DNA from 3 places in the Vallitalea longa genome. Region 1 is predicted to be linked to each of the others. Evidence: predicted binding sites of a transcription regulator. Region 1 holds the regulator's gene; each other region holds the start of a gene.
What was found. The regulator HrcA, encoded in region 1, represses chaperone genes, less so after heat shock. The targets are predictions, from matches to a motif close to TGTTAGCACTCNNNNNNNNNGAGTGCTAACA.
Positions count from the first base shown of each region.

Region 2: the regulator HrcA is predicted to act here: its motif matches at 3,728-3,758, upstream of QMG30_RS11245 (Hsp20/alpha crystallin family protein).
Region 3: the regulator HrcA is predicted to act here: its motif matches at 5,377-5,407, upstream of groES (co-chaperone GroES).

Region 1 covers NZ_BRLB01000014.1:71,109-78,859, reverse strand. The annotation lists gene dnaK (molecular chaperone DnaK) at 1-792, opposite strand, end outside; gene grpE (nucleotide exchange factor GrpE) at 932-1,567, opposite strand; gene hrcA (heat-inducible transcriptional repressor HrcA) at 1,583-2,617, opposite strand; gene hemW (radical SAM family heme chaperone HemW) at 2,990-4,132, opposite strand; gene lepA (translation elongation factor 4) at 4,141-5,952, opposite strand; gene spoIIP (stage II sporulation protein P) at 6,038-7,252, opposite strand; gene QMG30_RS18315 (aminoglycoside phosphotransferase family protein) at 7,745-7,751, opposite strand, start outside.
Region 2 covers NZ_BRLB01000005.1:170,315-178,065, forward strand. The annotation lists gene QMG30_RS11230 (RluA family pseudouridine synthase) at 1-561, shown strand, start outside; gene QMG30_RS11235 (MFS transporter) at 689-1,927, shown strand; gene QMG30_RS11240 (MATE family efflux transporter) at 2,092-3,474, shown strand; gene QMG30_RS11245 (Hsp20/alpha crystallin family protein) at 3,787-4,230, shown strand; gene QMG30_RS11250 (MutS-related protein) at 4,372-6,168, shown strand; gene QMG30_RS11255 (YukJ family protein) at 6,433-7,098, shown strand; gene QMG30_RS11260 (methylated-DNA--[protein]-cysteine S-methyltransferase) at 7,109-7,588, shown strand; gene QMG30_RS11265 (SPOR domain-containing protein) at 7,664-7,751, opposite strand, start outside.
Region 3 covers NZ_BRLB01000027.1:71-7,821, reverse strand. The annotation lists gene QMG30_RS23395 (MBOAT family O-acyltransferase) at 1-137, shown strand, start outside; gene QMG30_RS23390 (DHHW family protein) at 161-1,288, shown strand; gene QMG30_RS23385 (hypothetical protein) at 1,468-1,866, shown strand; gene QMG30_RS23380 (DUF2225 domain-containing protein) at 2,443-3,303, shown strand; gene QMG30_RS23375 (DUF6062 family protein) at 3,411-4,136, opposite strand; gene QMG30_RS23370 (DNA-3-methyladenine glycosylase family protein) at 4,259-5,137, shown strand; gene groES (co-chaperone GroES) at 5,454-5,738, shown strand; gene groL (chaperonin GroEL) at 5,798-7,426, shown strand.

The DNA.
Region 1 (7,751 bases):
TGGTCCTTCTTGTGTAGCAGTGATGAATGGTAAATTAATGTTAGTTGTTGTTGCTGATGATAATTCTTTTTTAGCTTTTTCTGCTGCTTCTTTCAATCTTTGAACAGCCATTTTATCGTTAGTTAAATCTATACCATCTGATTTTTTGAATTCTTTAATTAAGTGATTCATTACACGCTCATCAAAGTCATCTCCACCAAGCTTATTATTACCACTTGTTGCTAATACTTCAATAACACCGTCTCCGATTTCAATGATAGATACATCAAATGTACCTCCACCAAGATCATAAACCATAATCTTTTGTTCATTCTCATTATCAAGACCATATGCTAAAGCTGCTGCTGTAGGTTCATTAATTATTCTCTTAACCTCAAGACCAGCAATTTTACCTGAATCTTTAGTCGCTTGTCTTTGACTATCTGTAAAGTATGCAGGAACTGTGATAACAGCTTCTGAAACTTTTTCACCTAAATAGCTTTCTGCATCTGCTTTCAATTTTTGTAATGTCATAGCAGAAATTTCTTGAGGTGAATATTTTTTATCATCAATATTTACTCGAAAATCAGTACCCATATGTCTTTTAATAGAAGCTACTGTTTTATCTGGGTTAGTGATCGCTTGTCTTTTAGCAGGTTCTCCTACTAATCTTTCTCCATTTTTGGTAAAAGCAACAACTGATGGTGTTGTTCTTACACCTTCTGCATTAGCAATTACAACTGGTTTTCCACCTTCCATAACTGCAACACATGAATTGGTTGTACCTAAGTCAATTCCAATTATTTTGCCCATTTTGTTTCCTCCTTCATATCAATATACTCGCCAAGATATAAATTACATATACTTAATTTAATTCATTACGAGATTATTATTCTTTAATAATATATATATAAGATGCACGATTATATAATCATACATTCTATATTTTAATTTAATTAACTACCTTAACCATACTATGTCGTAGAACTGAATCATTATACATATATCCTTTTTGGAATACTTCAGATACTATATTTTCACCTAAAGAATCGTCCTCTGCATGAGTTACGGCATGGTGAAAGTTAGGATCGAATTCTTTACCTTCCGCTTTTATTTCTTCTACTCCAATATCATTAAGAGTACTCATTAGCTGTTTAAAAATCAATTCTATTCCTTGAACAAAAGGAACTTCTTTTTGCTCTTCAGATACACTTTCAAGCGCACGCTGAAAATTATCAACAATCGGTAGTAATTTTTCTAATGTTTCTTTTGCTCCATTCTCATACATCATTGATTTTTCTCTAGTTGTTCTTTTTCTGAAATTATCAAATTCTGCCATTGTTCTCTGTAATTTGTCTACATACTCATTTACTTCCTTTTCCTTTTGCTTCAATTTTTTCTTCATATCATTTTCTCCAGTAGAGTCTTCTAATTTTTCATTATCAGCTTTTTCGGCATTTTCTTCTGAATTGTTTTCATTTTCTACTTCTTCTTGCCTTGATTCTTCTTGCTTTAGTTCTTCTTCTTTTTTATTTTTTTTTATCTTTTCTTCTGACTTAGTGTTCTCAGGAACCTTTTCATTAGCCACTATATAACCGCCTTTCTATTTTAAGTTATTAATAATTTCTTCCATTTTGGTCATTAAACAAGAAAGAGAGCCTATGGTATTTTCGTAATCCATCCGCTTAGGTCCTAATATGCCAATAAATCCAATATTTTCTTCACCAAGCTTATAAGCTGTAGTAATCAAACTACAGTCTTTCATTTCTTCAATGGCATTTTCATTACCAATAGTCACTTTTATGTTTACACCATTTTCCTCTAATACAGTATAAACCATATCTTTTAATGCTTGTTTTTCTTCAAGCTTGTGTATTAGATTTGTAGCTTTTGATATATCGTTGAATTCTGGAAATCTTAATATGTTTGTTGCACCAGATGTATATATCTCTGTGTCATCTACAGACTTTATAGTATCAAAAATTGCATCTAATACTTTATTAACAATTTCTGCGTTATTACCAGCAAAATTTTTAAGTTCTTGAATTAATGGTAAATTAATTTGTTCTAGTGTAAGTCCGTATAACTGCTCATTAAGTACAAAAGTCAATCTATTCAGCATAGTCTGATGTACTGGTTCATTTATATTGATCATATAATTTTTTATAATATTTCCATCGGTAACTATAACCGCTAATATTCTTTTATCTTGCACACCTATCAATTGTATGTTCTTTATCTTAGCCTTGTTAATCTGAGGTGATGAAACAATAGTAGCATAATTGGTTTCATTAGCTAATAGTCTAGCGATACTCTTCAATAAAGATTCTATCCTATCTACTCGTTGAAACAACTGCTCTATATACAAACCATTGTTGACTTCATCTTGATGAAGATTCATAAGTCTATCAACATATAGTCTATACCCTTTATCAGATGGAATTCTTCCTGCAGATGTATGAGGTTGCAAAATAAGGCCTAATTCTTCTAGATCAGACATCTCGTTTCTAATAGTCGCTGGACTGATTCCTAGATTATAATTCTTGGATATTGTTCTTGAACCTACGGGTTCTGCTGTATCAAGGTAATTTAAAATTATCGCTCTAAGAATTTTTACTTTTCTATCATTTAGTTCCATATTTGCACCACCTTTCAACTTGCTTCATAGCAAAAACAACAATCACTTATAAATAGGCTTAACCTTTTTAGTATTGTTAATATACAAGAGAAAAATTATACTTTGAATAAACAAATTAATTTATTTTTCTGTTAGCACTCTACTTCAATGAGTGCTAATGCTTGAAATAAAAATATCACTTGCAGATAGATTTGTCAAGTAATTTTATCAAATTTTAATTATTTTTTTTGATTGTAATATAATTGTAACATATAATTTTAAGCTTATCTAAGGGCTTTCAACTCTAAATTATTCAATTATAATTATCATTAACTCAAATTTCCCGCTTTTAATATAATGCAAACAAACAAAGGAATATAGATTAAGTTTGTATCAATCAAACAAAAACATAGCTAATGCATAATTACTAACGTCAATTCCTTTTCTAGTTAATTTCAACCTATATCCATTATTGGTAATAAGATTGTCTTTTACGAGTTCTTTTATAACACTTTTGTAGTAATAATCAATCTCATGTCCCCATCTATTATAAAAATCCAACTCATCAATACCATCCAATAATCTTAATCCTAGAAACATATATTCTTCAATAGCTGTCTTCTTATCAATTTTTTGAATGCTTTCTTTTATTTTTTCTCTTTCTCCGTTTGATTTAATATATTCATTCATATTAGAAATATTTTTATACCGAAATCCTTCGAAGAATGAGGAAGCCCCTAATCCCATTCCTATATATTCTTTTTCTATCCAATACACCTTATTATGATAACATTCTTTCCCCCCTAAAGCAAAATTAGAGATCTCATAATGTTTGTACCCACTTTTTTGCAATAGATTATCAATCAACCAGTACATAGCGCGTTCATCATCTTCGTCTGGTAGATTCAACTTATTATCCTTATACATTTTCGAGAAATTGGTACCTTCCTCGATTATCAAAGAATAATATGATATATGCTCAGGTCTAAGGTCAATTATAGATTTTAAATCATATTCTAAATCAGTCATCTTCTGGTTTGGTAATGCAAACATCATATCTACATTTATATTACTGAATTTATATTTTCTTAGTAAATCATAATTTAATAAGAATTCATCAAATGTATGAATTCTTCCTAATCTTTTCAGCAAATTATCATTACATGATTGCAAACCCAAGCTAATACGGTTAACTCCCGAATCTAAAACCCTTCCTATTTTATCTTCATTAAGAGTACCTGGATTAGCTTCAATTGTAATCTCTGCATTATTATCAATATTATAGTATAATTTTAATGCCTCAAATATACTTTCAATATCAGCGCAAGACAGAATAGACGGTGTTCCACCGCCTATAAATATGCTTTTAACCATATATTCTTTTGTCACTTCGCTATAGCTTTTTATCTCACTAATTAATGCTTGTACATATTCCTTCATGACACTTGCTTTATTATCAAATGATAAAAAATCACAATAGTTACACTTGCTTTTGCAAAAAGGAATATGAATATATAGACTAATATTTTTTTTCATAACAACACCTATTCATCTAATTTCAAAACACTCATAAAAGCTTGTTGTGGTACTTCTACATTACCCACTTGTCGCATTCTCTTCTTACCTTTTTTCTGCTTTTCAAGAAGTTTTCTTTTTCTTGAAATATCACCACCATAACATTTTGCAAGAACGTCTTTTCTCATCGCTTTAATTGTTTCTCTAGCAATAATTTTATTACCTACAGCAGCTTGAATCGGTATCTCAAATAGATGTCTTGGTATTTCTGTTTTTAATTTCTCAGCTATTTTTCTTCCTCTGTCATATGCTTTATCTGTATGAACAATAAATGATAATGCATCTACCACTTCTTTGTTGATTAATATATCAAGTTTTACTAAATCAGATTCTTTATAACCCACCAATTCGTAATCAAATGATGCATAACCTCTCGTTCTAGATTTGAGAGCATCAAAGAAATCATATATTATTTCATTAAGAGGCAATTCATAAGTCAGCATAGCTCTTGTTTCTTCAATATAATCCATACCAAAATATTCGCCACGTCTCTCTTGACACAATTCCATTACGGTTCCAATATAATCAGTTGGAACCATTATTTCTGCCTTTACTATAGGTTCTTCCATAGCTCTTATTTCAGAAACATCTGGTAAGTCAGTCGGATTAGCAAGTTCCATCACTTCACCATTAGTTCTGTATACTTTATATATAACACTTGGCGCAGTCGTAACTAAATCAAGGTTATACTCTCTTTCTAAACGCTCTTGAATTATTTCAAGATGTAAGAGTCCTAAGAAACCACATCTAAATCCGAATCCAAGTGCCACTGATGTTTCTGGTTCAAAATTAAGCGCTGCATCATTTAATTTTAATTTATCTAGAGCATCACGTAAATCTTGATATTTAGAACCATCGGCTGGATATAATCCGCAAAATACCATTGGATTAACATTCTTATACCCTGGTAACGGTTCATCTATTGGATTATCAGCATCCGTGATGGTATCACCAACTTTGGTATCTTGAACATTTTTAATACTTGCAGTAATATAACCTACAGTACCTGCCTGTAAACATTCAGCAGGGATGAATTGTCCTGGACCGAAATAACCTACTTCAACTACTTCAAACTCTTTTTCAGTAGCCATCATACGTATTTTCATGCCTTTTTTAACAGTTCCTTCTTTCACCCTACAAAATACTATAACTCCTCTATAAGAATCGTATAGAGAGTCAAATATCAATGCTTTTAGGGGTGCATTCACATCTCCTACAGGCGCAGGTACATCTGATACAATCTTTTCTAGAACATCTTCAATGTTAATACCTTCTTTTGCAGAAATAAGAGGTGCATCTTCAGCCTCTAGCCCTATTACATCTTCTACTTCTGCTTTTACCCTATCAGGCTCTGCACTTGGAAGGTCAATTTTATTAATAACCGTTACAATTTCAAGATCATGTTCTAATGCTAAATAAACATTAGCCAATGTCTGAGCTTCAATTCCTTGAGCTGCATCAACAACTAATACCGCACCTTCACATGCTGCTAAACTTCTAGATACCTCATAATTGAAATCTACATGTCCTGGTGTATCTATAAGATTAAAAATATATTCTTCACCATTTTGGGCTTTATATATTAACCTAACAGATTGGGCTTTTATCGTAATACCTCTTTCACGTTCCAGTTCCATGTTATCTAGAACTTGTGCCTGCATCTCTCTTGCAGTAAGTAATCCTGTTAATTGAATAATTCTATCTGCTAGTGTAGATTTACCATGATCAATATGCGCTATTATACAAAAATTTCTTATATTATCCTGTTTAAATTCTGCCATAGACCAACATCCTCCTTAGTCCATTTTCTGTTGGTTATTATAGCATATCTATACACACTTTAGCAACAATAGAATATATCTCGCGCTATTTTATGACTTCATATAAAATTTTTGCCAAAGGTTCCATGGCATTCATTGCCTCAGAAACTGTATTAGTCTGTGCTCCTACTTCAACAAACAAAGATTTTGGTTTTAGATGTAAATTATATCTATAACCCCTAAGATATATTTTCCTAGTAAAATTGGGATATAACTCCCCAGCTTTTAGTTGCATCTGAAAACTAAATGCCATATTATCTGTAACATACTTATTGGGCATTACCGAATACAATGCCAACCCATTAAAAAACATTATTTTGGCTGTTTGTTTGCCATCAATATTGTTTACTAATCTCACATTTCCATTAACTCCATCTCTATGTATATCTATCAATACTTCTATAGATGGATTTTCTTTAATTAACTCTTTAAGTGGTGCTTCTATTCTCTGATATGCTTCATCTCTATCCAATTTTCCATTGACGATATCATATTCTTTCCTATGATGTAAAACCTCTATATTATATTTTTCTTCTAGGATACGTACCAATTCATCTCCTACTCCTACAACAGTATCCTCTTTTTTACCTTTTACACTATCCACAAAGCTCTCTTGAGAGTGAGTATGATATATTAATATCTTTGGTCCATCCTCATTCATATTAATGGACATATCTTTACTTAAAAATTCCTCAACCGGGAAATTAGCTTTTGTAGGATTGATACTTGGATCAAAAGTATATAAGTTAGTTTTTAGAAATGAAAAATTATTAAGTTGTTCCATTGAATAGTTAGTAGGATTAACCACTGGAGTTTGTTGCTCTAACGTATGTGAAGAAAAAAAGCTTTCATCTTTATCATATTGTTCTAACTCATTTTGAAATGTTTCCTTTTTCTGGTCAAGCTTAGGATAGTTTTCTGAAGCTGTTGCATAAGAGGAATCATCATTCTTCATTACAAAAGAGATAAGAGGAATATTGTAACCATATAGTGCTTCAACTTTATTATAATTCTCTATCTCAAGGTTCGTTTTAGTATCGCTATCCAAATAATATTCTACTGAAGGGTTAACAGAATGAATTAAACTAGTGAAAAATGAAGAATCTATGTCTGAAAAAACCAGATTTTTAAAGCTTATGATTTCATTTGTGAAATACATGCCAAACAATTTTATTATGATTATGATGGATAGCACTATTAATACTGCCATATAAACAAGTGAAGCCTTCTTATTTTTTCTAATTGAATATGCTTTGTTCATTATATCACCCTTATCTATGATGGACAGTTATATAAAAAGATCATAAACATGTCCTTATTATTTTATATCTTATAAAAATATATTTTTGGACAGGGCAATTTATTACTAAAAACTGTGAGGAATATTATAAACTGTATTAATGGATAATTAGAAAATAGCGATTAAAATTAGCAGTCTATAGGGTAATAGTGATATCTCATAGTAATTTTTAGAAAAGATAGGATGAGAAATTTTATTTTGGGCTAACGGAAATATGCGTAGTGATAAATAGTTAGTTTTACTTCGCCTTACTCCTAAAGGACCGGTCTTCGTAAAACTAACTATTTATCCCACCCAACTGCCGAACCTCTATGTACAAATTAATTACTAATAAATTATTATTTAAATTTTACTTATAAGGATAAGCTTTAGAACAAAAGAGGCTACGCCTCATAAAAGATTTCAAGGAAAATAGAGAGTAGGACTTTCCTATTTAACAAGAAATATTACTATTTAACTA
Region 2 (7,751 bases), on a different contig from region 1:
TATAATGTGAAAAATCCATATATAGGATTAATTCATAGATTAGACCGCCCAGTTGGAGGGTTAATGGTATTTGCAAAAACCAAGTTTGCTAACACTAAATTAAGTGAAGAAATCAGAACAAAAAGATTTCAGAAATTTTATTATGCTGTAGTTTGTGGAAAACCAAAGGAAAACAAAGGACAATTAGTAGATTATCTTAAGAAATATGGAAGGAATAATATATCTAAAGTAGTTTCTGAAGATATAAAAGATGCAAAAGAAGCTGTATTAGAATATGAATGCATTGATAGTATCGAAACAGAAGAATATGGTATGTTAAGTCTTATTAAGGTGGATTTAAAAACTGGAAGACATCATCAGATTCGTGTTCAATTATCCAATGCATCCCTTCCGCTATGGGGAGATAATAAATATAATAAGACTTTTGTCAAAATGAGGACATGGACTCAAATAGCTCTATGGGCTGGAAGTATTTCTTTTAAACATCCGAAAGAAAATAAAATCTGTAGTTTTCAGTTAAAACCAAATGCTGAATATCCATTTAATTTATTCAAATTATAATAAGATATTTATGAACATTTCGAAAAATGAATATTATTAAGTTCCCGATATTTTACTTGACAAGATTAGCGATTTAGTCCATTATAGTATGACAATGTCTAAAAAAGTAAAAGAAAGGGATGGTGCAATGGTAATTATTAATTCTTTTAAGCAGTACATAGGTTTGCCGAGAGAGATTTATATCCTGGCTATTCAACGATTCGTTAATTCACTTGGTGGATTTGTTTATGCTTTCTTAGCTTTATTTTTGAGCGAAAGATTAGGGTTTGAGAAAGATGTAATTGGTGTGTTTATGTTAGTATGTTCATTAGTCGGTATACCTGGTTCACTTATTTCTGGCCATTTAGTTGATAAATGCAATCGTAAAACAATTCTACTTGTATCTAGAACTTTGTCAGCACTAGTTTTTATTGTTTGTGGTTTTCTTGGTAATTCAATAGTAATTCCATATTTACTTATAGCATCTAGTTTCATATCCAGTTTTTCAGGTCCTGCAAGTGGTGCTATGACTGCTGATTTGACAACTCCTGAAAATAGGAAACAAAGTTTTTCATTATTGTATTTGGGTATGAACATTGGTCTTGCTTTTGGTTTTACCATTGCAGCTTATTTATTTAAAAATTACACACAATGGATATTTTGGGGTGATGGATTAACTTCATTACTTAGTTTATTATTGGTAGTATTTTATATTAAAGACACTAGACCTACAAAGAATGAAATAAAGAAAATTAATGATTCAGATAGAGTTGGTGAAAAAGAAGAAAAAGGATCTATTATTAATGCATTACTAAAGAGACCTTACTTACTAGGGTTTGTACTTATTAGTTCGGTAATAGGATTTGTGTATAATCAACATGGTTTTATTATGCCTTTTCATTTAATAGAGTTATTCCCAGAAAATGGAGAGAAATATTTTGGTAATGTAATGGCAATTAATACAATCATCGTTGTTGTATTGACACCAGTCATAATGCATATCACAAGAAAAATAAAGCCTGTAGTTAATGTAGCGATTGCATCATTAACATACATTATAGGTTTTGGAATGATGGGTATAGTGAATGAATTATGGGTATTTTTTGTAGCAGTATTCATATGGACAACAGGTGAGATTATTGCAACAACTAACACCGGAGTTTATATTTCTAACCATTCACCAGTTAATCATAGAGGTAGATTTAATTCAATAATAGGGATGATTCAGGCTGCTGGACGTTCTGCTGCTCCATATTTCATGGGAATGTATTTAGTCTCACATAGTAGCTCACAAGGATGGATATTAACTGCTTTTGTTGGTATAATAGCATTTATATTGTTATGCATATTGTTTTTATCAGAAAAACATCATTATAATAAGGCATAAATATCTAAATAATAATTGATAGAATATCAAGTATTATAATACAAATATTAAATTTAAAAAGAGATATATTTAAGTCCTTGACTTAGTATATCTTTTATATTAATATTAATCAAATAGACAGAAACTGAAATAAATATGATTCTTAAGTGAGAAAGGATTTACTTATGAGAAACAATAATATTGACACTACTAAAGGTGATATAAAGAAGAACCTATGGATAATGGCATGGCCTATAATGATAGGTAATTTAATTCAAGTTATATATAATATGACAGATACATATTTTGTTGGTCAGCTTGAAAATAGTACTGATGCTATTGCAGCTGTAACGGTAACTTTTTCAGTTGTATTTGTTTTAGTATCTTTAGCAGCCGGTTTGGGTATAGGATCTGCAACATTAGCAGCTCAATATTATGGTGCTAGAGAATATAAAAAAGTAGATGAAGTAACTTACACTTCACTAATAGTAATTGGTGCCATAGCTTTGATATTTGTGGCTGGAGGAATAATTTTCTATAAACAGCTTTTTAATCTTATGAACACTCCAGAAAATATTATACCTATAGCAAAAGATTACTTTATAATAATTATGGTAGGTATGTTATTCATGTTCATATTTTTTATTATGAGCGGTATATTGCGTGGAATAGGAGATACCAAAACACCCATGATTGCAGGTATAGTTTCCGGATTAATTAATATGGTATTAGATCCATTTTTGATTTTCGGCTGGGGCTTTTTCCCTGAACTTGGAATATCAGGTGCAGCATATGCAACTGTAATTTCAAGGATATTTGCGGCAGGATATATTTTTTATGTAGTACTTAGAGGTAAAACTTTCTTAAAACTTGATCTTCATAACTTTAAAGTTGACCTTAATCTTACAAAACAGTTATTTAAGATTGGTGTACCATCTAGTATATCTCAAGCGGTAATAAGTTTAGGTGGAACAGTGATAATGGGAAGAGTTAATGCATTTGGCAGTATAGCTATGGCAGCTCATGGAATAGGAAATAGATTGGAATCTCTATTGGCAATGCCTACAATGGGATTAGCTCAAGCAGCGAGTTCAATGGTTGGACAGAATCTTGGTGCAGGTCAAAGAGATAGAGCTTATAAAAGTGGACAATATGCAATGAAATCATCATTTATTATTCTTGTAATAATGGGTGCTATTTTTGCAATATTCCCATCGGTATTCTTTGAGATATTCTCAAATGATCAGGAAGTTATTGCAATTGGACGTTATTACATATATGGAATAACCTTATTATATGCATTTGTAGGATGTAGAATTGTCATGTCCAATGTATTTCAAGGAGCAGGAGCAGCATCTGTTTCCATGTGGCTTAGTCTTATTTGCCTGTGGGTATTCAGAATTCCATTGGCTTATGCATTATCATATACACCATTAGGGATTAAAGGTGTATGGTTAGGAGTCGGATTATCATTCATCGTTAGTTTCTTCTTCATGTATTATTTCTATAAAAAAGGAAAATGGATGGATAAAGTTGTTGTTCATAATAAAGAACTAGCAGAGGCTTAGATTTATGGTTCATCAGTCATATCAATTCAATTGAAATGACTGATGGATTTTTTTATTAAGTAAGAAAGTTCTACTTTCTATTTTTCTTGAAATCTTTTATGGGGTGTAGTAATAATATATCTCTAATTAATTTATCTTAATAAGCACTAATCTGATGTTTTTTGCATAATTGAGTTATAAATAAAATATTGTAAAAAAATTTAATAATATACTTGACAAAAATTTATAATAGAGGTATATTATATATAGAAATTGTTAGCACTCACTTGAATCGAGTGCTAACAATAAAAATCAAATAGAGGAGGAATTAATATGTTTGGCTTAACACCATTTAATACTAATCCAATTAGAAAAAGTAACTCGCTTAACAATGATTTTTACGACATGATTGATGACTTCTTTGATAATAGTTTTTTTCCAAGAAATCTGTACAATGATACTTTCAAAGTAGATGTAAAAGATGCAGATAAAGAGTATACAGTAGAAGCAGAAATGCCTGGAATCAATAAAGAAGATATCAAACTAGATTATAATGAAGGTAGATTAACAATCAGCGTAAGTAATGAAGAAAATGTTAACGAAGAGCAAGAACACTATATTCACAGAGAGAGAAAAAGAACTTCTATGCAAAGAGGTATCTTTTTGAAAGATATTGTACCAGAGAAGATTACAGCTAATCTAAAAGATGGTGTACTTAGGGTTGTAGTTCCTAAAAAGGAAAAATCCCAAAATACATTTAATATAGAAGTTAATTAAAAAATAGAGCCTCATGGGCTCTATTTTTTGATTTGAATATTTCACACTTTAAAAATTATCTTATATGTGTTATTGTTGTATTAAAAAATATAGAAAATAAAATCAATACAAAAGAAAATAAATATGATGGAGTGTGAAAATATGAATCCAAAAAGAGATTATGTAAAGAGAAAAGAAAAGTATAAAAAAGAACTGGATAAGCTAAATCATAAGATAAATCTTTACGGGAACATAAGACTTATTATTATATTAGTAGGTCTAGGTATTACAATATGGACATATACCAAAAAATCTTATCTACTTAGTTTAAATAGTTTAATTATCACATTAGTTCTATTCATAAGTTTAGTAATGATACATCAAAAATATATTGAAAAAAGACCAAGATTGAAGGCTCTAATCAAAATAAACGAAAATGGGTTGAAAAGATTAAAAGGTGAATGGAAAAAATTTATTGAAGCAGGAGAAGAATTTATTGATGAGACTCATAATTATTCTTGGGACTTAGATATATTTGGAAAAAGTTCACTATTCCAGTGGACAAATCATACCAACACTCCAATAGGAAAGAAAAAATTAAGAGATGCTTATATAAGACCTAACAAAAATATTGACCAAATAAAAGAAAGACAAGAAGCCATAAAAGAGTTGGCTACCAAAATGAATTGGGTCCATGAATTTCAAGCTGCTGGAATGAGAGATAGCAATAAGAGTAAAGATGAAGGAAATCTGATAAGATGGAGTAAAGATGTAATATCAATCTATCTAAATAATTTATTGAATTTATTTGTTAAGATTCTTCCTGTTGTATCTATAGGTAGTATAATAATGCCTTTTATAATACCTTCTTTTTCATGGGTTTATGCAGCAGTATTTGTCAGCATTCAAGTTATTGTGGTTTTTAAAGATTTCGGTAAGAGAAACAATAGACTATCATCGATTGATGATTATAGAAAACAAGTACAGATATATGAAAAAATGATAGAAGTTATTGAAAATCAAGAATTTGATTCTGCTCTATTGGTCAAATTACAACAGCAGATGCAGACTGGAAATGAAGTGACTTCTAAACAAATCAAAAAATTAGATAGCATAATGGATATGATAAATGTTAGACATATACAATTCTATTTGATATTCGATATACTGACTTTATGGGATTATCAATGTACTATTTCATTGGAAAGTTGGAAAAACAAATATGGTAAAAACATGGTTAAATGGCTTGATGCACTAGGAGAATTAGAAGCTTTGGCAAGTCTTTCAACTATCGTTTACGAACAACCAGAATGGGTTATGCCAGAGGTGGTTGATGATTATAAGATATATGCTACTGCATTGGGACATCCACTTATTAATGCTAATCAGAGAGTATGTAACAGTGTCAGTTTCGGAGGAAGATATGCATCTTTACTTATTACAGGTTCTAATATGTCGGGGAAAAGTACATTCCTTAGGACTATAGGAATAAATTTAGTGTTGGCATATGCAGGAGCACCAGTATGTGCAGAAGAATTCATATGCCCCATAATGAATATATATACTTCAATGAGAGTAAAAGATGATATTGATAATAAAATATCTTCTTTCTATGCAGAATTGCTAAGAATCAAAAAGATTATAGAGGCCACTGATAAAGGTGAAAAAGTTTTTTATCTATTAGACGAGATATTCAAAGGAACTAATTCAAGAGATAGACATATAGGAGCGAAAACCCTTATCAAGAAATTATGTAAAGGCAGTACATTAGGTCTTGTATCTACCCATGATCTTGAATTAGCAGATTTAGAAAAAGAACAAGATTCCAAAGTGAAGAATTATCATTTCCAAGAATTCTATAAAAATGATAAAATCAATTTCGATTATAAATTATATAAGGGAGTGTCTAACACTTTTAATGCAGTATACTTAATGAAAGAAATAGGGATAGAAATATAATTGTAGGATAGTGTCATATGAAAATCTTCAATTATGGATTAATTAAAATATCTGTAACTATAGTAATTTATTTATAGTATAGATTGTAGAGTGATATGGTAAATCATTAACAGACAGTAGAAACCATGGTATAGTAGATTATTTTAATCTATATTCATGGTTTTTATATTATGATAATTTTCGTGGTAAAAAATTATTTATTTGTTATAATGAATAAGTACAGTTTTTTAATAATTCAATAAAAATCAAAGAAAGGGGTACCTCATGAGTCTACAAGCTTACGGACTATTGAAATGTAAAGCGATAGAAACAAAAGAAGAAAGAGATAACAACAGACCTCATTATCATATACATGTTAAAGCATATGAAGAGAATTATAGAATATCCATAAATATAAAATCTAATGATGTTTTATCAGAATTACTATTTTATACTGATGAAAATTTTCAACATGACATTATTCCAAAAATTATTAAATTACCATATGGATTTTATTTTAGTAATGATTGTGCTATTGATTATGTTAGAGGAGATATGAACTTTAATAGAGATAAGATGAAAAAAATTCCTCACGACAAAACAGGTCCTAATAACGATCTAAATGAAAAACTTAATCATTACATAAATAGAGCAATAACAGAAAATGCTGATATTTATATATATGGTACAAAATGGAAAACAGGTAATTATTGTAAGCCAGATAGAATTTTCGATTTTACTCCTTCAATGGGTATGCATGATATTCATATGAATCAAGGAAATATTAGAAAATGGAAAAAAGATAGTGGTGTTTGGCAGGATGGATGCCTATTTATTCATTATAAAAATTCTGATAAATGGGTAGGATTATTTCTAGCGTTTCAATCTCAATCTTGGGATAATGATGATTGTACAGGTCAAGCCAATTACAAATATAAAAAGAAAAAATAGGAGTGATATAGTGTATTATGGAATATATGATTCACCTTTATTTCCAATAATAGTCGTAGGAAATGAAGAGGGGTTGATTTACATACATCTGGAAACGAAAACAGGCAAGAAATTTGATATATCTGAAAAATGGATCAGAAATGAAGACTTCTTTAAAGAAACTTTTCGTCAATTAGATGAATATTTTAAAGGACAGAGAATGGATTTTGATTTGAAATTAAATCCAAATGGTACAGAATTTCAGAAGAAAGTGTGGAACGCATTAATTGAAATACCCTTCGGAACAATATGTTCATACAAAGATATTGCCATGGCAATAGATAATCCAAAAGCGTGTAGAGCAGTTGGTATGGCAAATTCTAAGAATCCAATCGCTATAGTGATACCATGTCATAGAGTGATAGGAAAAAACGGAAAACTTGTAGGGTATGCAGGAGGAATTGATACTAAGGAAAAACTATTGGATTTAGAAAAGAGTTTTATTAAATGATATATGATATTTTAAGATATTAGTTGCCTTTTGTACAAATATTCAATGTACAAAAGACAGCTTTTTTATCCTCAATTATTCATGAATGATAAAACAACTAAAACCAGCTTTATCTACAAGTTCTTTTCTGGTATCAGCATTTTCCTTTTCACCAAAAGTACCT
Region 3 (7,751 bases), on a different contig from region 1:
AGACAAAAGTCAGTAACAATAAAAGCACAAAAATACAAGAAGCAATTATGCCTATAGCACTATTTTTGATACTCTTCATATCAACTGCTTATTTGGTTGATTCAACCTATAATCCATTCTTGTATTTTAGATTTTAATAGATTAAAGGAGACAAGAACAAATGAATAGAAGAGCAAGTATTATTGTTATAGTGATGTTTATAGTATTTATACTAACAATTAATCTATTGAATATTATAACGGAGGATAAACATTTTTCAGAGTCAGAAAACAGAATATTGGCTAAAAAACCTGAATTAACATGGAAATCAATTAAGAATGGAAGATTTACTCAAAAATTTGAAGATTATATAACTGATCAATTTATTTTTAGAGATTATTTTGTTGGCCTGAAATCGGATATAGAAAGGCTCAGGTTAAAACAAGATAATAATGATATCTTTTTTGGTGAAAATGAATATTTATTAGAAAATTACAATATGCCAAAAGATAATATTATTATTAATAATATTAAAGCTATAAATAATTATCAAAGCAGATTAGAAAACATGAAAACTTATGTTTTGTTACCACCAACATCTGTTAAAATTAATGAAGATAAGCTTCCACTCTTTGCAAGTCCATATGATGAATTGATAACAATAGATAGAATGAAGAAGAATCTACAAAATATTAGTTTCATTGATGTTTATGATAATTTGAAAAATAGCAGTAATGAATATATATTTTTTAGGACAGATCATCATTGGACAATGAGAGGTGCTTATTATGCTTATGTCAAGTTAGCTGACGCTATGGATATAAAACCATTGGGAATAGATGAATTCGATATTAATGTGGTTTCAAATGATTTCTATGGGACTTTATATTCCAAAGCAAATAATTATCGTATAGAACCTGACTATATTGAAGTATTTGAACCAAAAATGAAAAGGAATGTTTCTGTTAACTATATTAATTCAAATATATTGGCGAATTCTCTATATGAAAAGAATCATCTAGAAACTAAAGATAAATATTCCTATTTTTTAGATGGGAATCATCCTATAGTTACAATAAAATCAGATGTATCAAATGGAAAGAAGTTGGTTATATTCAAGAATTCATATGCTCATTGTTTAATACCTTTTTTAGTTAATCATTATGAGGAAATTCATGTTTTGGATTTGAGATTTTATAAATTGGATGTATATGAATATATAAATCAAAATAATATTACAGAAACGTTATTTTTATATGATATATTGAATTTTTCGAAAGATAATAGTCTTAGAATCATTGATAGATAGCAGGGTCACAGTGAAAATTAAAATTTAAGTAGAATATTCTAATCAATTTTTAACTTTACTTTTATAAGATTTTTGTATATAATAACGTCTATCAAATATTAAAGGAGGAATGATTGCACAAAAAACAATAACTCAAATAGTGACTATTAAACAAATTAAGGAATATGGAGGCAATTAAAATGAAGAAAATGATAGCAATATTAACAATAATAATGGCAATGTCTGTAGCTTTTGTAGGATGTGGTAAGAAAGATGAAGCTGACACTGATAATAAAGCTAAAGTAGAAAGTACTGAATCAGGTAATAAAGGTGATTCTGATGCTGACAATAAAGCTACTGTAGATAATGCTGATACAGATAAAGATGCAACTGATGCAGATAATACTGATACAGATAAAGATGCAACAGATGATAAAGATAGCAAAGATGATTCAACTGATGCAGATGCTTCTACAGATAATCAAGATAATGCAACAGATGATAGTAAAGATGCAACTGATGATTCTACTGATGATGATGCAGCTGCTACAGATGATACTACTACAGAAAACAACGATGAAGCTGAAACTCAAGAATAAATAATTTTATAAAAATATGATTAAATCATTGTAATATAAGAGTTATATAATAAATTATGATTTATTACAACTCTTTGATTACATAATAAATGGATTAAGCTGTTGATAAGGCATTAATGTTTTGTCAACAGCTTTTTAGTATCTTAAAATAAAATATTTAATAGATTTTGACATCTCGTATATAGTAATTTTACTTAGTATGTTTGTTTTTGAATAGCAATATAAATGTAAAATCGTATATTCTTAATGGAATAGATATGCTATAATACAAATTAATTATATGGTTGTATTATAATTTCTTACCTTAAGTATGTATTGATATGATATGTATATTTAATGAACTATTGATGAGAATATTGCAAAATGATATCAAATTATTGAATATAAGTCTATGAAATTTTCACATATTATGATATCATATATAGATAATAGGAAAAATTAGGTATTTTTTGTAATACTATATCTTATAATGTGTTTTTTTCTTATGCCTAGAAGGAGTATGTATAGGGGTTAAATAATAAACATAAAGGATACTCAATGAGATTCATATATACCACAGTAGAAAAGGTGCATTTTATGAGTGATATATTTTCTGGACTAGAGAAATTAGGATTTAATAATATTAAAGGTACAGATATATTTGCAGATGAAAAAAAGAAGAGAGTGAAAATGATAACAAATAAAACTAAGAAAATTTCAGCGAAAGATTTACTTTATGATAGGAAGGTTCTATGCCCTATTTGTGGTGAAAGATTCATTACAAGAACTGTTAGAGCAGGAAAGGCGAAATTAATATCTATTGATACTGATTTGAGACCTAAATATGATGTGATAACACCATATGCCTATGATGTTGTATTATGTAATTGTTGTGGGTATGCAGCTCTAAATAAGTTCTTTAAGAAAATTACTGCAACTCAAGCAGATTGGATTAAATCACAGATATCAAATTCATACAGAGGAAGAAAATATCCTGATGAATATACATATGAAATTGCTATAGAAAGATATAAATTAGCTTTACTTAATGCTGTTGTCAAGAAAGTTAAGGCTAGTGAAAAAGCCTATATATGTCTTAAGATAGCTTGGTTATATAGATGTTATTCAGAAGATTTGCAGAAAAAATCATCTTCTAACACATTATTAGATGAAGTCAAAGAAAATGAAATGATATTTATTGAAAAAGCGTATGAAGGGTTTGTTAATACATATCAGAATGAAGATTTCCCAGTATGTGGAATGCAAGAAATGACAGTAATATATCTATTAGGTGATTTAGCTAGAAAACTAGGTAAGTTAGATGAGTCTACCAGATGGGTGTCAGAAGTAATTGTATCAAGAACAGCTAATGAAAGACTAAAAGATAAAGCTAGAAATGTCAAAAATCTAGTTAAGGAGCAAAAAAGAATTTTGGTAGCAAAAAACAATGAAAATTAGTATTGTATTTACGGGTTTTAGGATTTCATAATATATATTGCAGAATATAAAATAAAATGGATTGATTTTATTTTATTCTGCAACAGATGTTAGATGTCATTTGTTATTTAATCAATACGTAAGCTATTTATTTTCAGGATAGTTCTGATTAACGAGTCTTTTGAATTTTTCCAAGGTTCTTCTGCAAATCTATAGTCATTTTTCTTGATGAACCAGTCCAACTCTTCCTTTATGCGATTGAGGCTTTCTCTTTCGAGTGAAACAATTAGATCAAGAAATGTTTTAAGTTGCGTGTCGTTAAGATATTTGGGTGCTTCATTGTATAACAGAGCAAAATGATTAAGACAGAAACCATTACTAGACTTTACTAGATCAATAAAAGAATCATCTTTTTTCCATAGATAAAAAAAGGTATCAGTATACTTATCAAAAGTTGATTTTATCTTATCACAAATATAACAATCATTATTTTTTTCTGTTATATAAGTATAAAGTTCTCGATCGCTAGTATCTTTTTTGGAGAATAATTTTTTTATGGATTTTGGATTATCTGTAGTAATTTGTTTGTCAATATCTTTTTGAAGTTTATCAAGATGACTGTTAAGCATTAATGCAAGACCTAATCTATTTTTGTTAGAATACATTTTTTGAAGATGATGGTTACAGAAACCTAGTTTGTTGGTTTGTTCTCTTACATCAGTTTCCATATAAGATGGACCTAGAACAAATTGTATGGTATTCTCTTCAAGAGTATTGTACATATTACAAAAAGGGCATTCACCACTTTCTTTAAATGAATCTATAACGGGAATCGTATATATTTTTTCTTTCATTTTTTCACCTACTCGTTTTATAATATATTGTAATTCGATAGTTATTTGGAATATATTGAGTATAGCATAAATATGCGTTTAGTGATAGAGTTTAGGATAGATTATTTTGAGGAGGTAAAGCAATGGAATATATGGTTGATAGCAATAATATAATAATTAATAGATTGTGTGATTTTGATATTGAACATATTCTGGAATGTGGGCAATGTTTTAGATTCTATAAAAAGTCAGATAAAGATTATATAATAGTTGCTTATGATAAGATATTGAGAATAACTCAAGATAAAGATGAAATTGTTTTCCATAATATTGATGAAGAAGATTTCAATTCAATATGGATTAAATATTTTGACCTAGAGAGGGATTATACTTCTATAAAAAAAATACTTAGTGATAAAGATGAACATTTACATAGAGCAGTTACAGAAAAAGATGGTATTAGGATTTTACAACAAGATACATGGGAAACATTGATTTCATTTATTATATCACAGAATAAAAGTATCTCACACATTAAAAAACTTATAGAAGATATATCAAAGCGATATGGAACTTATATAGGTGAGGAAGATGAAATTAAATTTTATTCTTTCCCAACAATAGAACAATTATCTCAAGCTACGGAACAAGATCTAAGAGACTTGAAGGTAGGCTTTAGAGCACCATATATTGCTGATGCATGTAGAAAAGTCATAAATGATGAAGTGAATCTTAGTAGATTAGCTGATATGAATATTGCTGATGCAAAAAACGAATTAATGAAAATTAAAGGGGTAGGACCTAAAGTTGCTGATTGTGTATTGCTTTTTGGAGCTAAGAGATATGAGGTATTTCCAACTGATGTATGGGTTAAAAGAATAATGGAACATTATTATTTTGAAAATGATACTAAGATAAAAGTTATTCATGAGTTTGCAGTTGAACACTATGGGACATTAGCTGGTTTCGCTCAGCAATACCTTTTTTATTATGCAAGAGATTTCAAAATTGGAAAAAAATAAAAATTAGTTTGTATAAATCTGTTATATATGGTAAAAATATATATTAGTTCAAATATAAGATATTAAGCTTATATATCAATAAAATAATATTTCAAATTTTGTGTTTTAATAAAAAATGGAGCAAAATGAAGAAATCAAGAGCAAATAAAAGCATAAAAGATATATGAGCAGATAATGGAGTATAACGGCTGAAATTAACATTTGCAATTAATTGCCTATTTTAATAATATATACCTTGAGATTAGCACTCGATTAGAGAGAGTGCTAACAACAAGAAAAAGAATAATAAGAGATAATTATAAGGAGGTAAATAAACATGAAACTAGTACCTTTAGGAGACAGAGTAGTAATTAAACAATTAGAAGCTGAACAAGTAACTAAGTCAGGTATTGTATTACCTACTGGAGCGAAAGAAAAGCCACAACAAGCGGAAGTAGTAGCCGTAGGACCCGGTGGAATGGTTGATGGAAAAGAAGTGAAAATGGAAGTTAAAGCAGGAGATAAGGTAATATATTCTAAATATGCTGGTACAGAAGTGAAATTAGATGATAATGAATATATTATCGTAAAACAAAGTGATATATTAGCAATTGTAGAATAATGGTTAAGCAATAATCAATATTAGAGTAAAAGTAATAAGAAAACAAGGAGGGCTACATAATGGCTAAAGAAATTAAATTTGGTGCAGAAGCAAGAACTGCTTTAGAAGCAGGAGTTAACCAATTAGCAAATACAGTTAAAGTTACACTAGGACCAAAAGGAAGAAATGTCGTATTAGATAAGAAATTCGGTACACCACTTATTACTAATGATGGTGTTACTATTGCAAAAGAAATCGAATTAGAAGATGCATTCGAAAATATGGGTGCACAACTTGTAAAAGAAGTTGCAACTAAAACTAATGATGTTGCAGGAGACGGTACAACAACAGCTACAGTACTTGCACAATCAATGATTCAAGAAGGAATTAAAAACATAGCAGCAGGTGCTAATCCAATTATTCTTAGAAGAGGAATGAAAGAAGCTACAAAAATAACTGTAGATGCTATTAAGGATATGAGCAGTGCATTAACTGGTAAAGATCAAATCGCAAAAGTTGCAGCTATCTCAGGTGGTGATGAAGAGGTAGGAGCACTTATTGCAGACGCAATGGAAAAAGTATCAAATGATGGTGTAATAACTATTGAAGAATCAAAGACTATGGATACTGAACTTGAATTAGTAGAAGGTATGCAATTCGATAGAGGTTACTTATCACCATATATGGCTACTGATATGGATAAGATGGTTGCAGAACTAGATAACCCATATATCTTGATTACAGATAAAAAAATCAGTAATATCCAAGAAATATTACCTATACTTGAACAAATCATTCAATCAGGTTCAAAATTATTAATAATCGCTGAAGATGTTGAAGGTGAAGCTTTAGCGACATTAGTTCTTAATCGTTTGAGAGGAACATTCAGTGTTGTAGCTGTTAAAGCTCCTGGTTTCGGTGATAGAAGAAAAGCAATGCTTCAAGATATTGCAATCTTAACAGGCGGAACAGTAATTTCTGAAGAAGTAGGTCTTGACTTAAAAGAAACTACAATGGAAATGCTTGGAAAAGCAAAATCAGTTAAAGTACAAAAAGAAAATACTATCATTGTTGATGGTGCTGGTGCAAAAGAAGATATTGATGCTAGAGTTAGTCAAATCAGAGCTCAAATAGAAGAAACAACTTCAGACTTTGATAGAGAAAAATTACAAGAAAGATTAGCTAAAATGGCTGGTGGAGTTGCAGTAATTAAAGTTGGTGCAGCTACAGAAACAGAAATGCAAGAGAAGAAACTTCGAATGGAAGATGCATTAGCAGCTACAAGAGCAGCAGTAGAAGAAGGTATTGTTGCAGGTGGTGGAACAGCTTATATCCATGCTTCTAAAGAAGTCGCTAAATTAGCAGATAATGCTGAAGGTGATGAAAAAACAGGTATCAACATCATCTTAAAAGCATTAGAATCTCCACTTCGTCAAATCGTTACAAATGCAGGACTTGAAGGTTCAGTAGTTGTTAACAAAGTAAAAGAATCAGAAGTTAATGTTGGATTTAATGCTCTTACTGAAGAGTATGTTGATATGGTATCTACTGGTATTATAGATCCAACCAAAGTAACTAGAAGTGCTCTTCAAAATGCTACTTCCGTAGCTTCAACATTACTTACAACAGAATCAGTTGTAGCAGATATTAAAGAAGATGAACCAGCAATGCCAATGGGCGGTGGAGCTCCAGGAATGGGCATGATGTAATTAAAGATATATATATTATTAAAAAGCCATCAGTTTTTAGCTGGTGGCTTTTGTGATTTTACACAATATATGTGTTATATTTTATAAAAAATTGTATGTTAGGAATTAAAGGTATTTATGTTTTTCTAGTTGTATAGTAAAGAGTATTGTTATATAATGCTTTTGTGATTTTACACAATATATGTGTTATATTTTATAAAAAATTGTATGTTAGGAATTAAAGGTATTTATGTTTTTCTAGTTGTATAGTAAAGAGTATTGTTATATAATCCTGTCTTTGACAGTTGAAAGAAAATAAAAGCTTGAAACCCCTTGTAAATAGGGC